DNA from 4 places in the Oryzomicrobium sp. genome. Region 1 is predicted to be linked to each of the others. Evidence: riboswitches for the same ligand, from Rfam matches in the RefSeq annotation. Region 1 holds a riboswitch; each other region holds the start of a gene.
The links. Region 1 has a riboswitch for cobalamin ahead of V7Z98_RS11095 (TonB-dependent receptor). Riboswitches for the same ligand answer to the same signal wherever they lie in the genome.

Region 1 (5,026 bases):
CCATCACCGACCTCAACGCCCTGGCCGATTTCGCCGAGGCGGAAAAGATCCACATGACCGTGGTCGGCCCCGAGGCCCCCCTGGCCGCCGGCGCCGTGAACATCTTCCGCGAGCGGGGCCTGCGTGTCTTCGGCCCGACCAAGGAAGCCGCCCAGCTGGAGTCCTCCAAGGACTTCGCCAAGCGCTTCATGGCCCGCCACAACATCCCCACCGCCGGCTTCGAGACCTTCACCGACGCTGCCGCAGCCCATGCCTACGTGGACCGCCAGGGCGCCCCCATCGTCATCAAGGCCGACGGCCTGGCCGCCGGCAAGGGCGTGGTGGTGGCCATGGACCTGGCCGAGGCCCATGCCGCCATCGACGACATGCTCGGCGGCAACAAGCTCGGCGACGCCGGCGCCCGGGTGGTGATCGAGGACTTCCTCGACGGCGAGGAAGCCAGCTTCATCGTCATGGTGGACGGCAAGAACGTGCTGGCCCTGGCCTCCAGCCAGGACCACAAGCGCATCGGCGACGGCGACACCGGCCCCAACACCGGCGGCATGGGCGCCTATTCCCCGGCCCCGGTGGTCACCCCACAGATCCACGCCAAGGTGATGCGCGAGATCATCCTGCCCACGGTGCGCGGCATGGAGGCCGACGGCATCCCCTTCACCGGCTTCCTCTACGCCGGGTTGATGATCGGCAAGGACGGCGGGGTGAAGACCCTGGAGTTCAACTGCCGCATGGGCGACCCGGAAACCCAGCCGATCATGATGCGCCTCAAGTCCGACCTGGTGGCCCTGCTTGAACACGCCACCAACGGCACCCTGGACCAGATCGAGGCCGAGTGGGACCGCCGCGTCGCCCTCGGCGTGGTGCTGGCCGCCGCCAACTATCCGGACACCCCGCGCAAGGGCGACATCATCGTCGGCCTGCCCGAGGGCAACGCCGCCTCTCCCGAGTGCCACGTGTTCCACGCCGGCACCGCGCAGCAGGACGGCCGGGTGGTGGCCTCCGGCGGCCGGGTGCTGTGCGTCACCGCCCTGGGCGAGAACGTCAAGCTGGCCCAGCAGGCCGCCTACGACGCGGTGGCCACCATCCGCTTCGACGGCATGCAGTACCGCCGCGACATCGGCCACCGGGCCGTGGCGCGCTGAGCGTCATCCAGCAGCACCCATAACCATAACGACGGGCGGCCATGACCGCCCGTTTTTCCATCCCCAGCGAGACCCCTCCATGGACATCCCCCAGCTCAAAGCCTACTTCACCGGCCTCCAGACGCGCATCGTCGCCGCCCTGGAAGCCTTCGACGGCCACGCCTTCAAGACCGATGCCTGGGAGCGCCCCGAGGGCGGCGGCGGCCTGACCCGGGTGATCGAGGAGGGGGCCTTCTTCGAGCGCGGCGGCGTCAATTTCTCCCACGTCATGGGAGCGCGCATGCCGGCTTCGGCCACCGCCCACCGCCCTGAGCTGGCCGGGCGGCGCTTCGAGGCCATGGGCGTGTCCCTGGTGCTGCACCCGCGCAACCCCTACTGCCCCACCGCCCACATGAACGTGCGCGCCTTCGTCGCCTTGAAGGACGGCGAGGCCCCGGTGTGGTGGTTCGGCGGCGGCATGGACATGACCCCCTACTACCCGTGGGAAGAGGACGTGCGCCACTTCCACAGTACCTGCAAGGCGGCCCTGGCTCCCTTCGGCGCCGACGTCTATCCGCGCTACAAGACCTGGTGCGACGAGTACTTCTTCTTGAAGCACCGCAACGAGCCCCGCGGCGTGGGCGGCGTGTTCTTCGACGATCTGGGGGCCGACGGGCTGGTGCCCTTCGAGCAGGCTTTCGCCCTCACTCAGGCGGTGGGCGACGCCTTCGTGCCGGCCTACCTGCCGGTGCTGGATGCGCGCCGCGACACGCCCTACGGCGAGCGGGAGCGGGACTTCCAGGCCTACCGGCGCGGCCGCTACGTGGAATTCAACCTGGTGTTCGACCGGGGCACCCTGTTCGGCCTGCAATCCGGCGGCCGCACCGAGTCGATCCTGATGTCCCTGCCGCCGGTGGTGAAGTGGCGCTACGACTGGCACCCGGAGCCGGGCAGTCCGGAAGCGAAGCTCTACGACGAGTTCCTCCGTCCCCGCGACTGGGCGTGAGGTATTTCCCCGGAGCCGCGCCGATAGGCGCTCTCCAGGGAGGCGTCGCTGAAACCAAGGCGGGGCGCGGAGTTCCAGGTGGCATGTCCGGAACCCCGCGCCCCGCTTGGCTTTTGGCCCGGTCCCCTTGGGGGTGCTGCGCCCTGTCATATGCGATCGGTCTGGACTGGGGTGATGACGCTGCTATACTCGCCCCTCGCGGTCGTGCCCGAGCGGTGCGGCCGACAGATCGCGCCGGTGCCTCGCCAGAGGCTTAAAACGGGAATGCGGTGCAGGCGGTTTTTCCGCCCAATTCCGCAGCTGTCCCTGCAACTGTAAGCGGCGAACGAGAAGCGCACGCGGACGGGAATCGCCCCGCTCCGCCGCCACTGGGCCCAATCCATGCCTCACGGATTGCCTGGGAAGGCCGCACTTCGAGTCTTGACCCGCGAGCCAGGAGACCTGCCGGCGTCTGGTCGCTCTTGCTTTGGCCCAGGGGATGGCCGAGGCACGGTGTCCTTCCGTCTGAGCGACGAACGAAGCGGCGAGGGCCGCATCGGTTCGCGCGGCAGACGTCCTTCGTGCCTCCTCCCGCGCCACCGACCGTTCGTGACGGCATGCCCTCGCCTTGTCGCAACCAGTCGACGGGGGAGACATGCGTCCACCTGCCTTATTCCGCTGCGCGCCGCGCACCGCCAACGCCCTGCTGTGCGCTGCCGCCTTGATCCCGGCTGCCGCCCTGGCCGCCGATTCCGATTCTGCCTCCGGCACCGAGACCGCCCTGGCCCCCATCCGGGTCACCGGCAGCCGCATCGACCTGCGCGAGGAGCTGTCGCCCGGGGTGGTGTCCGTGGCCTACCCGGACGACGTCAAGGGCGAGCACAAATCCATCCCCGAACTGCTCGACCAGATTCCCGGCGTCTATGTGCGCCGCGTGTCGGGCAGCGGCAGCTACACCACCGCCACCATCCGCGGCAGCGCCCCCAGCCAGGTCAACATCTACATCGACGGGGTGCCGCTCAATACCGCCAGCGAAACGGCAGCGGACCTGTCCACCCTGCCGATCAGCAACGTGGAGCGGGTCGAGGTCTATCGCGGCACTACGCCGGCCCGCTTTTCCGGCGCGCCGATCGGCGGGGCCATCAACATCGTCACCAAGAAACCCGCGGGGTTCAGCGGCAGCGTTTCGGTCGGCGCCCGGTCCTTCGGCGGCGCGCAGCAGAGCGCCAACCTGAATGTGCCGCTGCTGGGCGGCAACCTGCTGATCGGCCTGGACAACGACCGCAGCGATGGCGATTTCAAGTACAAGAACTACGCGGTCGGCGGGCTCAAGAACCTGGTGTTCGGCGACGGGGTTTCGTATCTCGCCGATTCCGGCGACAGAACGACCGACATCAAGACGGGCCGGACGATTCCAGAAGAGCGCCGGCGCATGAACAACAAATCCGAGAAGCAGAACGTCCTGCTCAAATGGCAGGACGAGCGCTTCGTCCTCAAGTTCGCCCAGACCGACATGGAGCGCTATCTGCCCGCCGTGGTATTGACCGCGTCGTCCGGAATCGGCGCGCAAACCACGGATCTGCCCTGGGTGGACACGTTTTATCGCCAGCGCCGCCAGCAGCGGATCGAGCAGCAGGAGGGACTGGCGGGCTGGCGGGACAACTTCGGCAATCTGGGCCTCAGCCTCAACCTCACCTGGTTGGACAAAAACCAGACGTTCCGCAACCTGGACTTCAATCCGGCCACCAACTATATCGGTGAGCGCTGGACCGACTACCGGACCAAACGCTACGGCATCGCCGGCGACGCCACCTACGCCTTCGGCGATGGCGGCGCCTTTTCCCACCTGTTCGAGATCCACGCCGAGCGTTATTGGGAAACCCTGTTTTCGGACATCAGCGGCCGCACGCCGGCCTCCGACTTCATCCCCGAATTCCGCCGCATCAAGACCAACCTGCAAGTCCAGGACACGGTTACCGTCGCCGCCCTGGGCAACCTGCAGGTCACGCCCATCGGCCGCCTGGAAAAGCTCGAAGGCCCGGTCATCGGCAGCCGCTGGTCGCCCCTGGCCGGCCCCGCCGGGCAATACGACTGGGAGCCCACCGGCAGCCTGAGCGTGAAGAAGCATTTCACCAGCGGCTGGCAGGTGTTCGGCAACTACGGCAATTACATCCGTTACCCCAATTTCTACGAAATCTACGGTAACGGCATCGGCTACGTGCCGGGGGCCGACAGCAACGGCCGGGCCATCCAGTTGAAGCCGGAAACCGGGCGCAACGGCGACTTCGGTTTTGGTTGGGACGGCCGCCTGGGCGAAAAGCTGCGCGGGGGCTTCCGCCTCACCTATTTCCAGCGCGAGGCCGACAACGCCATCACCCTGTACGCGACGCCGCTTGCGGCCAAGTACATCAACTCCGGCGACACCCTGACCCAGGGGGTGGAGCTGGAAGGCAAGCTGGCCTGGAGCGACCGGGCCGACCTGCAATTCGCGGTGACGCAGCAGGAGGGGCGCTACGTTAACGGCGGTTGGTACTACAACGGCGGGACGAGCGGCACGGAGCGCTTTCCCGGCAAGACGGTGCACACCCTGTACACGCCCCTGCTCGTGGCCAATGCGCGACTCAATCTCCATTTCCTCGGGGGGCGCCTGACCACCTACGTCGAGGGCAAGCACACCGGCCGCACCTACACCGACGTTACCTCCTGGGAAAACTCCCTGACCACCTTCGACCTGGGGGCGCACTACAAGATCGACAAGGGTTGGCGCCTGTCCGCCGGGGTGATCGACCTCTTCGATGCCGGACCGAGGCAGACGGCCGGTGGCCGCGTCACGGCGGTCCCCTATAACCGCTACGGGTGCACCCCCAGCGCCCCCGTCATCACCGGCGACCCGGGCACCGACTGCGCCATCATGGGCGGGACG
Region 2 (5,026 bases), on a different contig from region 1:
CCGGTCGGCATGGTCGAAGAACCAATAGGGGCGCGGCTTTCCAAGATTCCTGCCTGGAGATCGGCCATGGGCGCGGGGTTTGGCGCAGGGGCCTGGGCAGGGGGCGTTGCGACGGCGGGGCCGTCGTCCCAGTCGTTGAGCAGGAAGGCGCTCATTGGCAGGCCTCGCAATCCGGGTTGTCGATGGAGCAGAACTTGGGTTCGGCCGGGGCGGCAGACACGGCCGCCCGGTCGATCGGCGCGCCGGTCTTTTCCATGGCGGTGGCGCCCAGGGTGCGCAGGTAGTAGGTGGTCTTGAGGCCGCGCTTCCAGGCCAGCTTGTAGATTTCGTCCAGCTTCTTGCCCGAGGCCACGGCCACGTACAGGTTGAGGGACTGAGCCTGGTCGATCCACTTCTGGCGCCGCGCCGCGGCCTCGATCAGCCACACCGGGTCGATCTCGAAGGCGGTGGCGTAGCGGGCCTTGAGCTCGGCCGGGATGCGGTCGATGGGGGCCAGGGACCCGTCGAAGTACTTGAGGTCGGCCACCATCACCTCGTCCCACAGGCCCTGGGCCTTGAGGTCGCGCACCAGGGCGTCGTTCACCACGGTGAACTCGCCGGACAGGTTCGATTTCACGTAGAGGTTCTGGTACTCGGGCTCGATCGAGGCCGAGAGGCCGACGATGTTGGAAATGGTGGCGGTGGGGGCGATGGCCACGCAGTTGGAGTTGCGCATGCCCACCTGGGCGATGCGCTGGCGCAGGGCCTCCCAGTCCAGGGTGGCGCCGCGGTCCACCTCGACGAAACCGCCCCGGGCGTCTTCGAGCAGTTGCAGGGAGTCGAGGGGCAGGATGCCCTTGTCCCACAGGCTGCCGGTGAAGCTGGAGTAGCGGCCCCGCTCCTCGGCCAGGTCGGTGGAGGCCCAGTAGGCGTGGTAGCACACCGCTTCCATGGAACGGTCGGCGAAGACCACTGCCTCGTCCGAGGCGTAGGGCAGGCCCATTTCCTGGAGGCAGTTGGAGAAGCCCATGATGCCCAGGCCCACCGGGCGGTGCCGCACGTTGGCGTTGCGCGCCTTGGGGGTGGCGTAGAAGTTGATGTCCACCACGTTGTCGAGCAGGCGCATGGCGGTGCGGATGGTGCGCTTGAGCTTGGCCTGATCCAGGGTCCACTGGCCGTCCACCTGCACCAGGTGGGCCGGCAGGTTCACCGAGCCCAGGTTGCACACCGCGGTCTCGGTGTCGGAGGTGTTGAGGGTGATCTCGGTGCACAGGTTGGAGCTATGCACGGTGCCCACGTGCTGCTGGGGCGAGCGCAGGTTGCAGGCGTCCTTGAAGGTGATCCAGGGATGGCCGGTCTCGAACAGCATGGTCAGCATCTTGCGCCACAGCTGCACGGCGGGAATGCGCTTGAACAGCTTGATCTCGCCCCGGTCGGCCTTGGCCTCGTAGGCGGTGTAGGCGGCTTCGAAGGCCTTGCCGTACTTGTCGTGCAGGTCGGGCGTGTCGCTGGGGGAGAACAGGGTCCAGTCGGCCCCGGCCAGCACCCGCTGCATGAACAGGTCGGGAATCCAGTTGGCCGTGTTCATGTCGTGGGTGCGGCGGCGCTCGTCGCCGGTGTTCTTGCGCAGTTCGAGGAATTCCTCGATGTCCAGGTGCCAGCTCTCCAGGTAGGCGCACACCGCCCCCTTGCGCTTGCCGCCCTGGTTCACCGCCACGGCGGTGTCGTTGACCACCTTGAGGAAGGGGATCACCCCCTGGCTCTTGCCGTTGGTGCCCTTGATGCGGCTGCCCAGGGCCCGCACCGGGGTCCAGTCGTTGCCCAGGCCGCCGGCGTACTTTTGCAGCAGGGCGTTTTCCTTGACCGACTGGTAGATGCCTTCCAGGTCGTCGGAGACGGTGGTCAGGTAGCAGGACGACAGCTGGGAATGGCGGGTGCCGCTGTTGAACAGGGTCGGCGTGCTGCTCATGAAGTCGAAGGACGAGAGCAGGTTGTAGAACTCGATGGCCCGGGCTTCCCGGTCGATCTCATTCAGGGCCAGGCCCATCGCCACGCGCATGAAGAAGGTTTGCGGCAGCTCGATGCGCTGCTCGTCCTCGTGCAGGAAGTAGCGGTCGTAGAGGGTCTGGAGGCCCAGGTAGTCGAACTGCAGGTCCCGGTCGGCCACCAGGGCGCGGCCCAGCACCTCCAGGTCGAATTCGGCCAGGCGCGGGTCGAGCAGCTCGGCGGCGATGCCGCGGCGGATGGCCCGGGGGAAATACTCGGCGTAGCCGGCGGTCATGGCGCCGTGGGCGGTGGGCTGGCCCAGCACCTCGACGCGGATCGAATCGAGCAGCAGCCGGGCGGAAACCTTGCTGTAGGCCGGCTCCCGCTCGATCAGGGTGCGGGCGGCCAGCACCAGGGACTGGCGCACCGCCACCACCGGCACGCCGTCGTAGAGGTTGTGCAGGGCGTGTTCCAGCACGGTTTCGGCGGAAACGTCGGCCAGGCCGGCGCAGGCTTCCTGCACCGTGGCCAGCAGGGCGGCCCGGTCCAGGGGGCGGCGGGTCTCACCGTCCACCACATGCAGCACCGGCTCGTCGGCGCGCTCGTCGGTGGCCTGGGCCGCCCGTGCCGCGGCCCGCTCGGCGGCCCGTTTCTCCCGGTAGAGCACGTAGGCCCGGGCCACGTCGTGGGAGCCGGAACGCATCAGGGCCAGTTCCACCTGGTCCTGGATGTCCTCGATGTGCACCGTGCCGCCGCCGGGCAGGCGCCGGGTGAGCGCCTGGACCACGGTGGCAGTGAGTTCGCCCACCACGTCGCGGACGCGGGCCGAGGTGGCGCCCTGGTGGCCTTCCACCGCGAGGAAGGCCTTGGTCAGGGCCACGGCGATCTTGTCTGGGTTGAAGGCCACCACCGCGCCGTTGCGGCGGATCACCTCGAAGCTGCGGGCGTCGACGCTCACCCCCAGGCCCGGGGTGTAGGCCGGGCTGCCCGGCAGCTCGGCGCCGGTTTCGAGGGTGGGCAAGGGCGCGGAAGGGCTGGTGGCCGGGCCGTGGCCCTGCTCGATGGCGCTGGAAGGATGGTGCATGCGGATCTCCCCGTGACGGGCCGGGGAGCCTGGGGGCGCGCGGAGGCCGGTGCTTGGCGGCCGTTGCGGCCGAACCCATGCGCCCATGCCGGACGGCCCCGCCGGGGCCGCCGCGCTTTCCCGGGGCGCCCCGCCCCAAGTGAAAACGTTGCCGCCCGGCGGTGAGTCGATGGTGATTCTGGCGACTCCGGTGAGGCGGCGTTGCAGCGATGGCCGGTCTCCTGGCTTGCAGGTCGTCGCGTGGCGCCTGGTTGGCGCCGGCCCCGGCCTTCCCGGAGGCATCTTGCTCCAGTGGCCGTCGGGGCACGCTCTCCGCTCACAGTTGCGGGGGCAGCTTCGGCTTGCGCGAGGGGCCGCAGCCCACCGCTCCGAATTCCCGTTTCATCCCCCGGAAGGGGGAACCATCATGGTCTGCAATGTACCGGACCGGAAACGGCGTCGTCAACGAAATTTCACTACATCTAGTGTTTTTGCATTGTGCTTCTACTACATGTTGTGTTTGTTTTTGCCGGAATGAAAAGTTGCAATGTCTTTGGGATGGTTGCGGCCTGGGGGGCGATGATGCTGTGCCGGTGTTGCCATGGCAGGGGAATCGTTAGCAATTTGATACAAATTGGTCGGTGGTGACATTTCTCACGATTTGTCCAAGAAACCCCTCAAGCTAGGAACTAAGGGTGCCGAAAAGCCCTCCTATGGGTGATGGCGTTATTTTCCAAAGAGAATTTTTATTTTTTCTTCGAGCCTGTCAAAAGCTTGCATTCCCTTGTGATTGCTGGGGTTTGCTATATGTTTTGTGAGAAAAAACACGTTGTTTTTTATTTCGCCCAAAATATTGCCTGCTGTGCAAAATATTTCATTCCTTCCAGGAGCTCGGGGCGCTTAAGCTTGGGGTTCCACTCCCCAAGTGTTGGCGTGCCCCATGTCCCCCTTTTCTTTCCTGAAGCGCCCGTTTTTGTCCTGCCTCGTCGCAGGAGGGCTGCTGCTGGCCGCCGGCCAGCTGCGCGCGGCTGAAGGCGAGGGCGTGGGCGAGGCGCCGGCTGGTGGCGCCACCGCCGAGGCCATGGGTGGCGAGGTTCCGGCGCCGGTGGTGCCCCTGGACGTCGCGGTGCGGCCGGAGCCGCCCACCTACTACGGCGATGCCGTGCCTCCCGAGGCGGTGCTGCGGATCAAGCCGGTGAGCGAGTGGCAACCCCTGCCGCCGGATGCCGGCTTCGTCAGTTCCCGGCTGACGCAGATTTCCAACGAGACGGCGGTGACGGCTCTGGTGCTGCTGTTCTTCGTCCTGGCGCTGATCGTCGTCTACACCCTGCGCCACTACTACTTCGCCTTCAACCGGCTGTTCGGCCGGCAGCGGCACCCCTACGTGGACATCGACACGGCGGACTGGCCCACGGTGACCGTGTTCATCGCCGCCCACAACGAAGAGGCGGTGATCGCCAACTCCCTGGAAGCCCTGCTCGACGTGGACTATCCGCCCGAGCGCATCCGCCTGATGCCGGTGAACGACCGTTCCACCGACCGCACCCGGGAGATCATCGACAGCTACGTGGTCCGCTTTCCGGGGCGCATCACCCCCTTCCACCGCAGCGGCGGCAAGCCGGGCAAGTCGGCGGCGCTGAAGGACGCCACCGAACTGGTGGAGAGCGACATCATCATCATCTTCGATGCCGACTACGTGCCCGGGAAAGGCCTGATCAAGCAGCTGGTGGCCCCCTTCCTCGATCCGGAGACCGGCGCGGTGATGGGCCGGGTGGTGCCCCTCAACACCGGCAGCAACCTGCTCACCCGCCTGCTCGACCTGGAGCGCTCCGGCGGCTACCAGGTGGACCAGCAGGCGCGCATGAACCTGCGCATGGTGCCCCAGTACGGCGGCACCGTGGGCGGGGTGCGCCGCATCGCCCTGGAAGGCATCGGCGGCTGGCGCGACGACGCCCTGGCCGAGGACACCGACCTGACCTACCGCCTGCTCCTGTCGGG
Region 3 (5,026 bases), on a different contig from region 1:
AAGCCCAGCTTCAAGAACAGCTAATCGCCGTTCTCCGCCGCAACGAAAACCCCCGGTCCAGGCCGGGGGTTTTCGTTTTGTGCTTCGTACTTAGTGTTTCGGGGATCAGAAGCCGATGCGCAGCCCCAGCCGCACCGTGCGCGGCTCCAGAGGGTGGATCAGCCGGCCGTCGATGCCGGTGCCGCCGCCGCAGGCCCCGGCGTTCAGTTCGTTGCGGGTGCAGGCCCCGCCCCAGTACTCGATGTCGTTGGCCTTGCGGTCGAACAGGTTGAGCACGTCCAGGGTCAGCTGGACCCGCCGGTCGAAGCGGTAGCCGAGCCGCAGGTTGGCCATCCAGAACGGGGACGATTTCTCCTGGCCCGTCTCCTCCAGATCGTAGGCCCCCAGGTAGCGCAGGCGCAGGCCGCCGGACCAGGGGCCGCCCTGGTCGTAGCTCAGGGCCACGGATGCGGTGCGCGGAATGGCGTTGGGCACCCGGTCGCCGCCGTTGACCGGCGTCTTGAAGCGGGCCTGGGACAGGGCCAGGTCGGCGTCGAGCAGGAAACCCCGGCCCAGGGCGACGCTGTTCGACCATTCCAGCCCATGGCGGCGCGAGGCGCCCCGGGGCTCGGTGACGCCCTCGTCGCCGACGAACACCAGCTCCGAATCCAGGTCCATGCGCCACACGGCCAGGGTGGATTGCCAGCCCGGCAACAGGGTGGTGCGCACCCCGATCTCGCTGCCCTGGGTGCGCACCATCAGGGGCACCGCGTCCACCGGCGTGCCGTCCTTGGGATTGACCCGGGCCGTGGCGCCCCGGGCGTCGTTGCTGTGGAAGCCCCGGCCCCAGTTGGCGTAGTACTCGGTGCCGGAGAAGGGGCCGAAGGCCACGCCGAGCTTGGGGCTGGTCTGGCGGCCCGTGGCGCTGCCGCCGTTGTCCATGTTGAAGACGCCGGCCAGGGGCGTCACCTCGGCGCGGATCTGGTCGTGGCGCAGGCCCAGGGTGGAACGCAGCCAGGGCAGCCAGGGAGTCTTCAGCGCCGTGTAGAGCGCCGTGGCGGTCTGGCGGATGCGGTCTTCCCGGACAGTATCGGTGCGCTGGCGCAGCACGGTGTCGTAGAGGCCGACGCTGCCGATCTCGTCGCGGCGCAGTTGGCCGCCCAGCACCAGTTCCGAATCCAGCAGCCGGGGGCCGAGGAACCAGCTGCGGCTGGCCTGGCCGCCCCACACGGTGCGCCGGTCGGCCTGCTCGTGCTGGTCGCCCTGGGGGCCGTTGATGAAGCCGGAAGGGCTGCTGAACAGGTTGAGGCCGTAGTCGATGACGTACACGCTGGCCTGGGTGGCGGTGTCCACACCGAACTGGCTGCCGCTGGCGGCCCATTCGCCGGACAGGCTATAGCGGTGGGTGCTGCCGCCGTCCTTGGGCGACAGGGCGCCGTAGCGGCCGATCTCGCCGCTGGCGATGGCCCGTTCCGGCACGTGCTCGGTGGCGGTCCAGCGGGCCTCGTAGGCCAGGGCCGAGATCGAGTAACCGTCCCGGGCGGTGCCGGACGACAGGCGCAGCACGGCGTTGGTGCGGCCCAGGTGCTCGGGCTGCTCCCAGGGACCGTTGTTGCTCGATGCCTCCACGGCACCGAGGAAAGTCAGCCCACCCAAGGGCATGCTGGCGGCGCCCAGGGCGCGCCGGTAGCCGTTCTGGCCGGCGCCCAGCTCGACGAAGTTGGACGGCAGGGCACGCTGATAGTCGATGCGCGCCGAGCCGGTGGCGGAAAAATCGCCGTCCTCCACCGCATAGACTCCCTTGCGGTACTGGATGCCGCTGACCAGCTCGGGAATCAGGAAGTTGAGGTCCATGTAGCCCTGGCCGTGGGCATGGCTGACCATGTTCACCGGCATACCCAGGACGCTGGTGGCAAAGTCGCTGCCGTGGTCCAGGTTGAAGCCGCGCAGAAAGTACTGGTTGGCCTTGCCGTCGCCGGAATGCTGGGTGACGATCAGCCCCGGCACGGCTTCGAGCACCTCGGCCGGGCGCAGCAGAGGCCGGTTGGCCAGTTGTTCGGCGCTGACGCTGCCTTCGCTGGCGGTGTCGGCGATGCCGACCAGGGCCTGCTTGCTGGCCTGGACGGTGACTTCGCCCAGGGTTTCGGCGCCCATGGCCTGGAAGGGCAGGGCGGCCAGCAGCCATGACCAGCGGTTGAGCCGGAGGCGGGTGCGCCCGGCTGTGTGGCGATGCTTCATGAAAGACTCCCGTTCGGCGACCCGGCCGATGACGGAAGCGCGCGGAGGCGAGTGGCGGGCCTTGACCCACCTGCACCTCGACATATCCCTGCGTCGTCGCGCTTTCGTCTGCATCCCCGCAGCCGGTCGCATGGTTCGGCGCCCTTCCCAAGGCGCTCTGGATTGCAGCAGGCCGGTCTCCGGGCTTGCGGGTCTTGAACGATCGCCTTCCCATGGGGCGAGCCTGGCGGAGCATTGCTCCGACAAACCCGATGACCACAGTGGCTGCGCCTTCCGGGGAGGAAGGGGCATGACCGTTCCGCACTCGCTTACCGTTGCGGGGGCAGCCAGGGCTTGGCGGCGAGGAGCTCGCCGCGCACCCTGTTCCCGTTTCACCCGCGTTGCCGCGGGCACCTGCTGGTTTGTTGTTTGCCCGATGGGGTATTTGCTGCGCACTGCGGCGGCAATCGGCGGCCTCGGGCCGGGCCGCCGCGCCGTTTTTCAACGTTTATTGAGACCGATCACTCCGCATCCGCGCAGTCGCCGGGCCCCTGATGGAACACCAGATCGGCCACGGGCCGGCCATCCCGCAGATGCTCGGCGACGATGCGGTCCATGTTTGCGGCGGTAACGTTGTAGTACCAGGTGCCGTCGGGCTGCACGCACATCACCGGGCCGCCCTTGCAGGCGGCGAAGCAATTGACCCGGGAGCGCTTCACCCGCAGATCGCCCTCGGTCAGGCCGGCGGCCTTGAGCTTGTCGCCCAGGCTGTCGAAAAGGGCCTGGCCCTCGCCGTTCTCGGTGCAGCGGGGGCCGGTGCATACCAGCAGGTGGCGCCGGTAGGCCCCGATCTTGGGTTTGACCGCCTCGCTCATGCCTCGGCCTCGGCGCTTTCGGCGACGTCCTCTTCCGGGCCGGCAGCCAGGGCGGAAGCAATGTAGTCCTCGGGCAGACGGTACTCGCGGGCCAGCTCGGCGGCGCTCTTGCCGCTCTCGCGAATGGCTTCCAGCCAGCCGTTGAGGCCGGTGGACAGGGACCGGCCGGCCTTCTCGCCGTCCTTGGTGGCGCGCTCGCCGTCTTCCACCGCGTACTTGTTGGCGTAGCCCCGGGGCGTGACCATCAGGCCGCCGCGGAAGAAGGTGTTGGAGTTGCCGATGAGCACGGTGGACAGCATGCCGATGTCGGCCTCGGCCATCTTTTCCAGGGTGGTGAATTCCAGGCGCTGCTTGGGACGGAAGGCGCTCTTGACGATGGCCACCGGGGTGTTCGGGTCGCGGTGGCGCAGGAAGATGCGCTGGGCTTCCTGAATCTGGCGGGTGCGGCGGCCGCTCTTGGGGTTGTAGAGGGCCACCACGAAGTCGGCGTAGGCCACGGCGTCCAGGCGGCGGGCGATGGTGGGCCAGGGGGTGAGCAGGTCCGAGAGGGAAATGGCGCAGAAATCGTGGGTCAGGGGGGCGCCAACGAGGGCGGCGCAGGTGTTGAGCGCCGAAGCGCCGGGGACGATTTCCACCTCGATGTCGGAATCGGGCGTCCAGCCGGCCTGGAACAGCACCTCGAAGGTGGGGCCGGCCATGCCGTACACGCCGGCGTCGCCGGAGGAGATCAACGCCACCTTCTTGCCCTGCTTGGCCCGGTCCAGGGCTTCGATGGCCCGGTCCAGCTCCTCGGTCATGGACTTCTTGATCACTTCCTTGCCGTCGATCAGGTCAGCCACCAGGCGCACGTAGGTGACGTAGCCGATGATGGTATCGGCTTCGGCGATGGCGGCCCGGGCGCGGCCGGTCATGTGGTCCACGGCGCCGGGGCCCAGGCCCACCAGCATGATCTTGCCGGTCTTGGCCGGGGCGTCGGTGTTGCCGCTTGTTTGAATTTCGCTCATGAAGTCGCTCCTCGGAATTTCAGTGAATGCAGTTGTCGGGCTCAGGGCAGCAGGGCGATGGAGACGGTGGCATTGCGCCCGTCCGGGCCCCGCAGCTTGTGTTTTTCGATCAGCAGCCGGCTCATGTCGGTGCCGGCGGCCAGCAGGGCGGCAGCCTCCGAGACGGAAGGGGTGCCGGTGTATTTGCGTACCGTCTCCGACGGGTTGGGCACGGGCACGGTGGCCAGCACTTCCGGCGGGTAGAAGGCGAGGGTGAGGCCGAAACGCTCGGCAAAACCGAGCAGCCCCACCTCGTCCGCCTTCAAGGTGATGCTGGCGCCCGCCGCCACCTGTTCAGGGGCGAGGCCGGCGGCGGCCAGGGCCTCCTGCACCGCCTGGGCAATGGTGGCTTCCGGGGTGCCCCGGTCGCAGCCAAGGCCCAGGGCCACTTTCCGGCTGGCCTGGTATTCGTCGCTCAAACGCCTTGCTCCACGGGCGGCCGGTAGGTGACCAGGCGGCCCGCCAGGCGGGGCGCCAGTTGCGGCGGCAGGGTACGGTGGCTGATCCACAGCACGGCGGCGACGGCGTCGAGATTCACGTCTTCCAGGCGGCTGAACCGTTTGATGTTGGCGGGCACCGGGCCGCTGCGGCCGTTGGCGTGGCGGGGCCACCAGTCGGGGCTGCCGGCTTCCTGCACCAGGGCCACCGGCTCGTCGTTTACCACGGCGGCGCTGGCTTTCACCACTTCGTCGTGGCTGGCCTCGAAGGTCCAGCCCAGTTCCCGTCCCAGCAGGTCCACGCCCAGGGTCTGGCGGGAATCGGAGGCGGTCGTGAGCACCGGCGTGGCGCCCAGGTTTGCGGCCAGGATGCCGGCCAGGGCGTTGGCGCCGCCCAGGTGGCCGGAGAGCATGGGGATGGCAAAGCGGCCGGCCTCGTCCACCACCACCACGCCCGGGTCCTGTTCCTTGTCCT
Region 4 (5,026 bases), on a different contig from region 1:
AGGGCCACGGCGAAGCTGGCCAGGGCGAGCAGGATCAGAAAGGCGAGGGCGACCAGGGCGCGACGGCGGGTGGGCATGGGGGAGGGGATTGGCTCGGGCAGCGCGGATTATGCCCCGGACTAGAAGTCGTAGCGGGCCGAGACGTAGGCGGTGCGGCCGTCGGCGGGGTAGTAGTAGGTGTCGTGCTTGAATGAAGAGTAGCCCGCGAACGGCGCGTACTTCTTGTCCAGCGCGTTGAGCAGCTTGGCGGTGACCGTCCAGCGATCGATCTTCCAGGCGCCTTGCAGGTCCAGGGTGGTGTAGCCTGCCAGGCGGCTCTGGGTGTTAGTGAAATCGCTGCCATAGGGGCGGTCGCCCACGTAGCGCGCTGCCGCAGTATAGGTGCCGATCTGTCCGCCCTTCCACGTCACTTGCAGGGATGCCTGGTCGCGGGCGGCCAGGGGCACGGTTTTTCCGGCGTAAGAGCCGCTGCGGAAAGTGGCATCCAGATAGGAGTAGGCTAGGCGGCTGGACCAGCGCTCGGTGGCCTGCCATTCCACTTCCAGGTTGGCGCTGTCACGCCGGGTGGGTGAGAAGTTGGCGTTGGCGCCCGTGCCGGCGTCGTAGCCGATTTCATCGGTCAGATCGAGACGGGAGAGGGACAGGCGGCCGCTCCAGGCACCGGATTTGAGGCTGCCGCCAACCTCCTGGATCGTGCCGTGCTGGGGGCGCAGGTTGCCGGCAAAGACAGGGCGAAGCAGCACGTTGTCGTAGCCGAACAGTTCGTCCAGGTTGGCAAAGCGGAAGGTGGTGCCGGTCTTGCCATAGACGCGCCAACCGTCGCCGGCGTAGGCCAGACCAATGTCGTAGGCGTTGCGGGTGCGGGTGGCCGAGCCGTTCACGGCCGGCTGGAACCAGGCCGGATAGGCGTCCTGGCTTGCCGATTGACGCACGCGTTGGGTTCTGCCGCCCAAGGTGAGGCTGAGGCGCGAAATCAGATCGGTGCTGTTCTGGAAATAGAAGGCCGTGCTGGTCTGGCGGGCATTCTGATTGGGCCCCCCCTGGTTCTGGGCGCCTACCTTGCCATCGTAATAATCCATGCCGACAACGGTTTCACTGTCCAGGCGACCTAAGCCGTGGCGCCAGCGCAGGCGCGGGGTGAACGACACCATGTCGCGGTTGCGGTCGCTGATGTAATTGCTGGCGTAGTAGTTCGAATGCAGGTTTTGCTGTTCGACAGAGACTTCACCTTCGAGGGTGAGCGCATCGGTCAGCCCGTAGCTGAATCCGGGCCGGAGTCGGTAGCCGTCGCGGAATTGATTGTCGTTAGGCGTTGTGGCGTTGCGCGGATTGGTCCGATACCCCGCGCTCAGCAGGTTGCCAGGCAGGCCGGATGCCTCTTTGTAGACGGCGTAGTCAGTGAAGATTTCACCTCGTTCCAGCTTCAATCCGGCCCGGCCGCTGGCCGTCTGCTGGTCCTGCCAGTTGTTGTGGCGGTAACCGTCCGTGTCGGCATAGCGGGCGAACAGGTTGAAGTAAGCGCGGTCGTTACCGGTGGCGACGCTGGCATCCAGGCCGCGGAAGTTGTAGCTGCCCAGGGTGGCGGTCACCGAGCCACCCGGCTTGCCCGATTTGTCGGTGATGATATTGATGACGCCGCCGCTGGCGCCGTCGCCATAAAGCACGGTGCCTGAGCCCCGCATGATCTCGATGCGTTCGATGCTGGCAAGGGGAATCGCGGACCAGACGATGCTGCCTGAGTCCAGAGGATTGATGCGCTGGCCATCGACCAGAATCAGGGTGTTGCTGGTGGCCGTGGCGCCAAAGCCACCAATATCCACTGTGGCATCAATACCTAAAGGGCCATAAAGAGGAACTACATTGACCCCCGCCCGGGTGGCCAGCACGTCGGGCAGGCTCAGGCCCGGGGTGTTGCGGATGTCTTCCTTGGTGATGACGCTGATGTTAGCGGGAATGCGCGGGTCCGGCGTGGCGAAGCGGGTGGCGGTGACTACCACGGGGGAGAGGATTTCGTCATCGGCCCGGACGGTGCCGGCGATCAGGCTCAGGCTGGCGGGAAGGGCGCAAATGGCGGCCCGGAGGATGGGACTGGACATGGTGAGACTCCCTTTGTCGCCACGCACATGCGTCCCCGCAGGCCGTGGCCGTTCTTGATCAGCGCAAGGGAGTCGCCGGCGCAGGACCGGCCGGCAGGGCGGGAGTCCACGCGCCATGCCGCCTCCCGCAGCACTTCCGCTGGTGTTCCCGGCAGGCCGGTATCCGGGCTCGCGAGGCCGGAATCCTCCGGCGCGCCGCCCCGCCTTCCCAGGCGATGAACCCAGTGGCTGTGTGGGGCGACTGCTCGCTTACCGTTGCGGGGGCAGCACAGGCCTTGCCGACCTGGGGTCGGACGCACCTGTTTCCCGTTTAACCGCGGCGAAGGATTCGCCTGCGGCACCTGGCAAGGAAAAAATCGTCGTCGTTAGCAAGGGCGTGGCAGCCGGTTGCGGGGCGACGGCGAGGGCGGAGAATACCCCGCCGGAGGGGGCGGGAGCAAGGCGCGGGGCGGCGGCGCGAAGCCACAAAACACCTTCAAATCCGACGCTTACTCCTTGACCGGGAAGAGATTGCGCCTCTATAGTGCGCGCCATGGAGAACCACCTCGCCACCCTCGAAAGCAAGGTCGACCAAGTGGTCGGCCTGTGTCAGGCCCTGCGCGGCGAGAACGCCGCCCTCAAGGCGCAGCTGGCGGCGGCGGAAGCGCGCAACGCCGATCTGGCCGCCCGCATGGCGGCGGCCCGGACGCGGGTGGAAGGCCTGCTCGCCCGGGTACCCGAGGACGGCAAGTAAGCCGCCGGCGGTGCCGGTGCGCGGGTCTTGCGGCGCGATCCGTGATCCGCTTGCGACTGCCGGGCTCCGAGCCGCTCTGCGCATTCCCGAATTTCCGTACTCCACCCTTCCCCCTCGAACTAGCCAGCAAAGGTCCATGACCATGAGCGCCGAGTCCAATTTCCTCGACGTGCAACTCCTCGGCCGGGAATACCGGGTCGCCTGCCCGCCCGACGAGCGGGAGGCCCTGCTCGCCGCCGTCGCCCTGGTGGACGAGCAGGTCAAGGAGATCACTGCCCGCAGCCGCTCCGGCGGCGCCGAGCGGGTGGCGGTGATGGCCGCCCTCAACCTGGCCCACGAACTGCTGTCCCTGCGCCGCCGCCCGAGCGCGCCGGAAGCGGCGCCCGGCGCGGTTTTCGCCGCGGTCGGCGAGGGGAGCGAAGGGGGTTTTGACACCCCTGACTTTCAGCGTAGAATCGGTGCCATGGAGGCCAAGCTGGACGAGGCGCTCCGGGGCAAGGCGGATTCTTCCGCCGATGCGGCACCGCCCCGGTCCGACTCCTTGTTCTAGTCCTCCGCCGGGTGTCCCCTGCGGTGCCCGTGACGGCCATAGATTCTCTGAACCAAGTATGGGCTTAGGTTGCCCATCCAGTGCCGGCAAAGTGCGCGTCCTTGCGACGTACCAGATGCCGGTCGGTAAGCGACCACTCTGAACCTCCGGGTTCGAGATGCCGGCCGAAACGACACCTGCGGGGGCCAGTAATACTGGACACGGCGCGTTGAAACGCTGCAAGGCGGCTTCACCGCGCCGTTTCCTTTTCTGGAGCCCCGGCGGGCGGCCGCCGTCTCCCCCGGGTGGGTCCGCCAGCGTTTCCGGCGGGGTCGGCCGGGCGGAAAAATAAGCATAAAACCAACGACTAACGTACCCCCAACCCAAAGGACCCGTCATGGACTGGTGGCTGTTGAGCTATCCCCTCCTCGGCATTTTCGCCGGCTTCATCGCCGGCCTGTTCGGCGTCGGCGGCGGCCTGACTCTGGTGCCGATCCTGTTCATGCTGTTCAAGGCCCAGGGCTTCCCGGCCGAGCACGTCATGCACCTGGCCCTGGGCACCTCCATGGCCACCATCGTGTTCACCTCGATCTCCAGCATGCGCGCTCACCACAAGCACGGGGCGGTGCGCTGGGACATCGTTGCCACCCTGGCCCCGGGCCTGGTGCTCGGCACCTTCGGCGGCTCCCTCTTGTCCGGCCTGGTGCCGACCCGGCCCCTGGTGATGGTGTTCACCGTGATCGTCTATTACGCCTCGGCCCAGATGATGCTGGACTTCAAACCGAAGCCCCACCGCCAGCTGCCCGGCCGTGTCGCTCTGTTTTTGGTGGGCACCGGCATCGGCATCGTCTCCAGCCTGGTGGCGGCCGGCGGCGGTTTCCTGTCGATTCCCTTCATGCTCTTCTGTAATGTGGCCATCCACCAGGCGGTGGGTACCTCGTCGGCCCTGGGCTTCCCCATCGCCCTGGCCGGCATGATCGGCTACATCCTGGCCGGCGGCGACGACCAGGGCCTGCCCAGCGGGCACCTGGGCTACATCTACCTGCCCGCCCTGGTCGGCATCGTCGCCATGAGCGTGCTGGTGGCGCCCCTGGGCGCCAAGCTGGCCCATAAGCTGCCGGTGAAGCAGTTGAAGCGCGCCTTCGGCGGCTTCCTCGCCCTGCTCGCCACCAAGATGCTGCACAGCCTGCTGACGAGCTGAACCCAGTTCCAGCCGGTTCGTCCGGCTAGGCTTCCTGCGACGCCGCCCGCGTGCTGATCAGCGCCCGGGCGGCGTCGGCTTTTTCGGCCAGCCCGCGACTGAGGTGAAAGCAGAGGAAGAGGCGGGGATCGACCTCCTCCGCAGCGCCGGCCTCCGCCGCCACCAGGGCGGCCAGGGCTTCCAGGGCGATCAGGCGGGACTGCACCTCTTCGAGCAGGGCGGCGGCCCGGGCCAGGGCCTCCCGGGAACCGTCGTTCCCCCCGCCGGCGCCGGCCATGGTCAGCCGCGCCAGGCCAGGTGGGCGCCCAGGCCGAGCAGGCCGATGAAGAAGCAGCGGCGAAAGACCCAGGGCGAGAGCCGGTGGCGCAGGCGCTGGCCGAGGGCCATGCCGGCCAGGGCCGGGGCCAGGCAGAACAGGGAGAGGCCGCCCACGCCGGGGCGCAGGGCGCCTTGGCCGAAGAGGCCGG

Region 2: it holds a riboswitch for cobalamin, as region 1 does, so the genes downstream of both, V7Z98_RS13980 (ribonucleoside-diphosphate reductase subunit alpha) here and V7Z98_RS11095 (TonB-dependent receptor) in region 1, are expected to answer to the same signal.
Region 3: it holds a riboswitch for cobalamin, as region 1 does, so the genes downstream of both, V7Z98_RS00495 (TonB-dependent receptor) here and V7Z98_RS11095 (TonB-dependent receptor) in region 1, are expected to answer to the same signal.
Region 4: it holds a riboswitch for cobalamin, as region 1 does, so the genes downstream of both, V7Z98_RS03695 (TonB-dependent receptor) here and V7Z98_RS11095 (TonB-dependent receptor) in region 1, are expected to answer to the same signal.

The regions. Positions count from the first base shown of each region.
Region 1 is NZ_DAISLS010000010.1:89,862-94,887, forward strand. It holds gene purD (phosphoribosylamine--glycine ligase) at 1-1,139, shown strand, start outside; gene hemF (oxygen-dependent coproporphyrinogen oxidase) at 1,219-2,124, shown strand; cobalamin riboswitch at 2,343-2,587, shown strand; gene V7Z98_RS11095 (TonB-dependent receptor) at 2,759-5,026, shown strand, end outside.
Region 2 is NZ_DAISLS010000013.1:110,794-115,819, reverse strand. It holds gene V7Z98_RS13985 (ribonucleotide-diphosphate reductase subunit beta) at 1-155, opposite strand, end outside; gene V7Z98_RS13980 (ribonucleoside-diphosphate reductase subunit alpha) at 152-3,049, opposite strand; cobalamin riboswitch at 3,244-3,470, opposite strand; gene V7Z98_RS13975 (glycosyltransferase) at 3,969-5,026, shown strand, end outside.
Region 3 is NZ_DAISLS010000001.1:102,489-107,514, reverse strand. It holds gene V7Z98_RS00500 (enoyl-CoA hydratase) at 1-24, shown strand, start outside; gene V7Z98_RS00495 (TonB-dependent receptor) at 106-2,217, opposite strand; cobalamin riboswitch at 2,371-2,629, opposite strand; gene V7Z98_RS00490 ((2Fe-2S) ferredoxin domain-containing protein) at 2,718-3,071, opposite strand; gene cobJ (precorrin-3B C(17)-methyltransferase) at 3,068-4,075, opposite strand; gene V7Z98_RS00480 (cobalamin biosynthesis protein) at 4,117-4,533, opposite strand; gene V7Z98_RS00475 (cobalamin biosynthesis central domain-containing protein) at 4,530-5,026, opposite strand, start outside.
Region 4 is NZ_DAISLS010000003.1:131,567-136,592, reverse strand. It holds gene V7Z98_RS03700 (FecCD family ABC transporter permease) at 1-77, opposite strand, end outside; gene V7Z98_RS03695 (TonB-dependent receptor) at 120-2,096, opposite strand; cobalamin riboswitch at 2,234-2,456, opposite strand; gene V7Z98_RS03690 (hypothetical protein) at 2,629-2,829, shown strand; gene V7Z98_RS03685 (cell division protein ZapA) at 2,966-3,379, shown strand; RNA gene ssrS (6S RNA) at 3,392-3,568, shown strand; gene V7Z98_RS03680 (sulfite exporter TauE/SafE family protein) at 3,756-4,559, shown strand; gene V7Z98_RS03675 (hypothetical protein) at 4,585-4,836, opposite strand; gene V7Z98_RS03670 (sulfite exporter TauE/SafE family protein) at 4,839-5,026, opposite strand, start outside.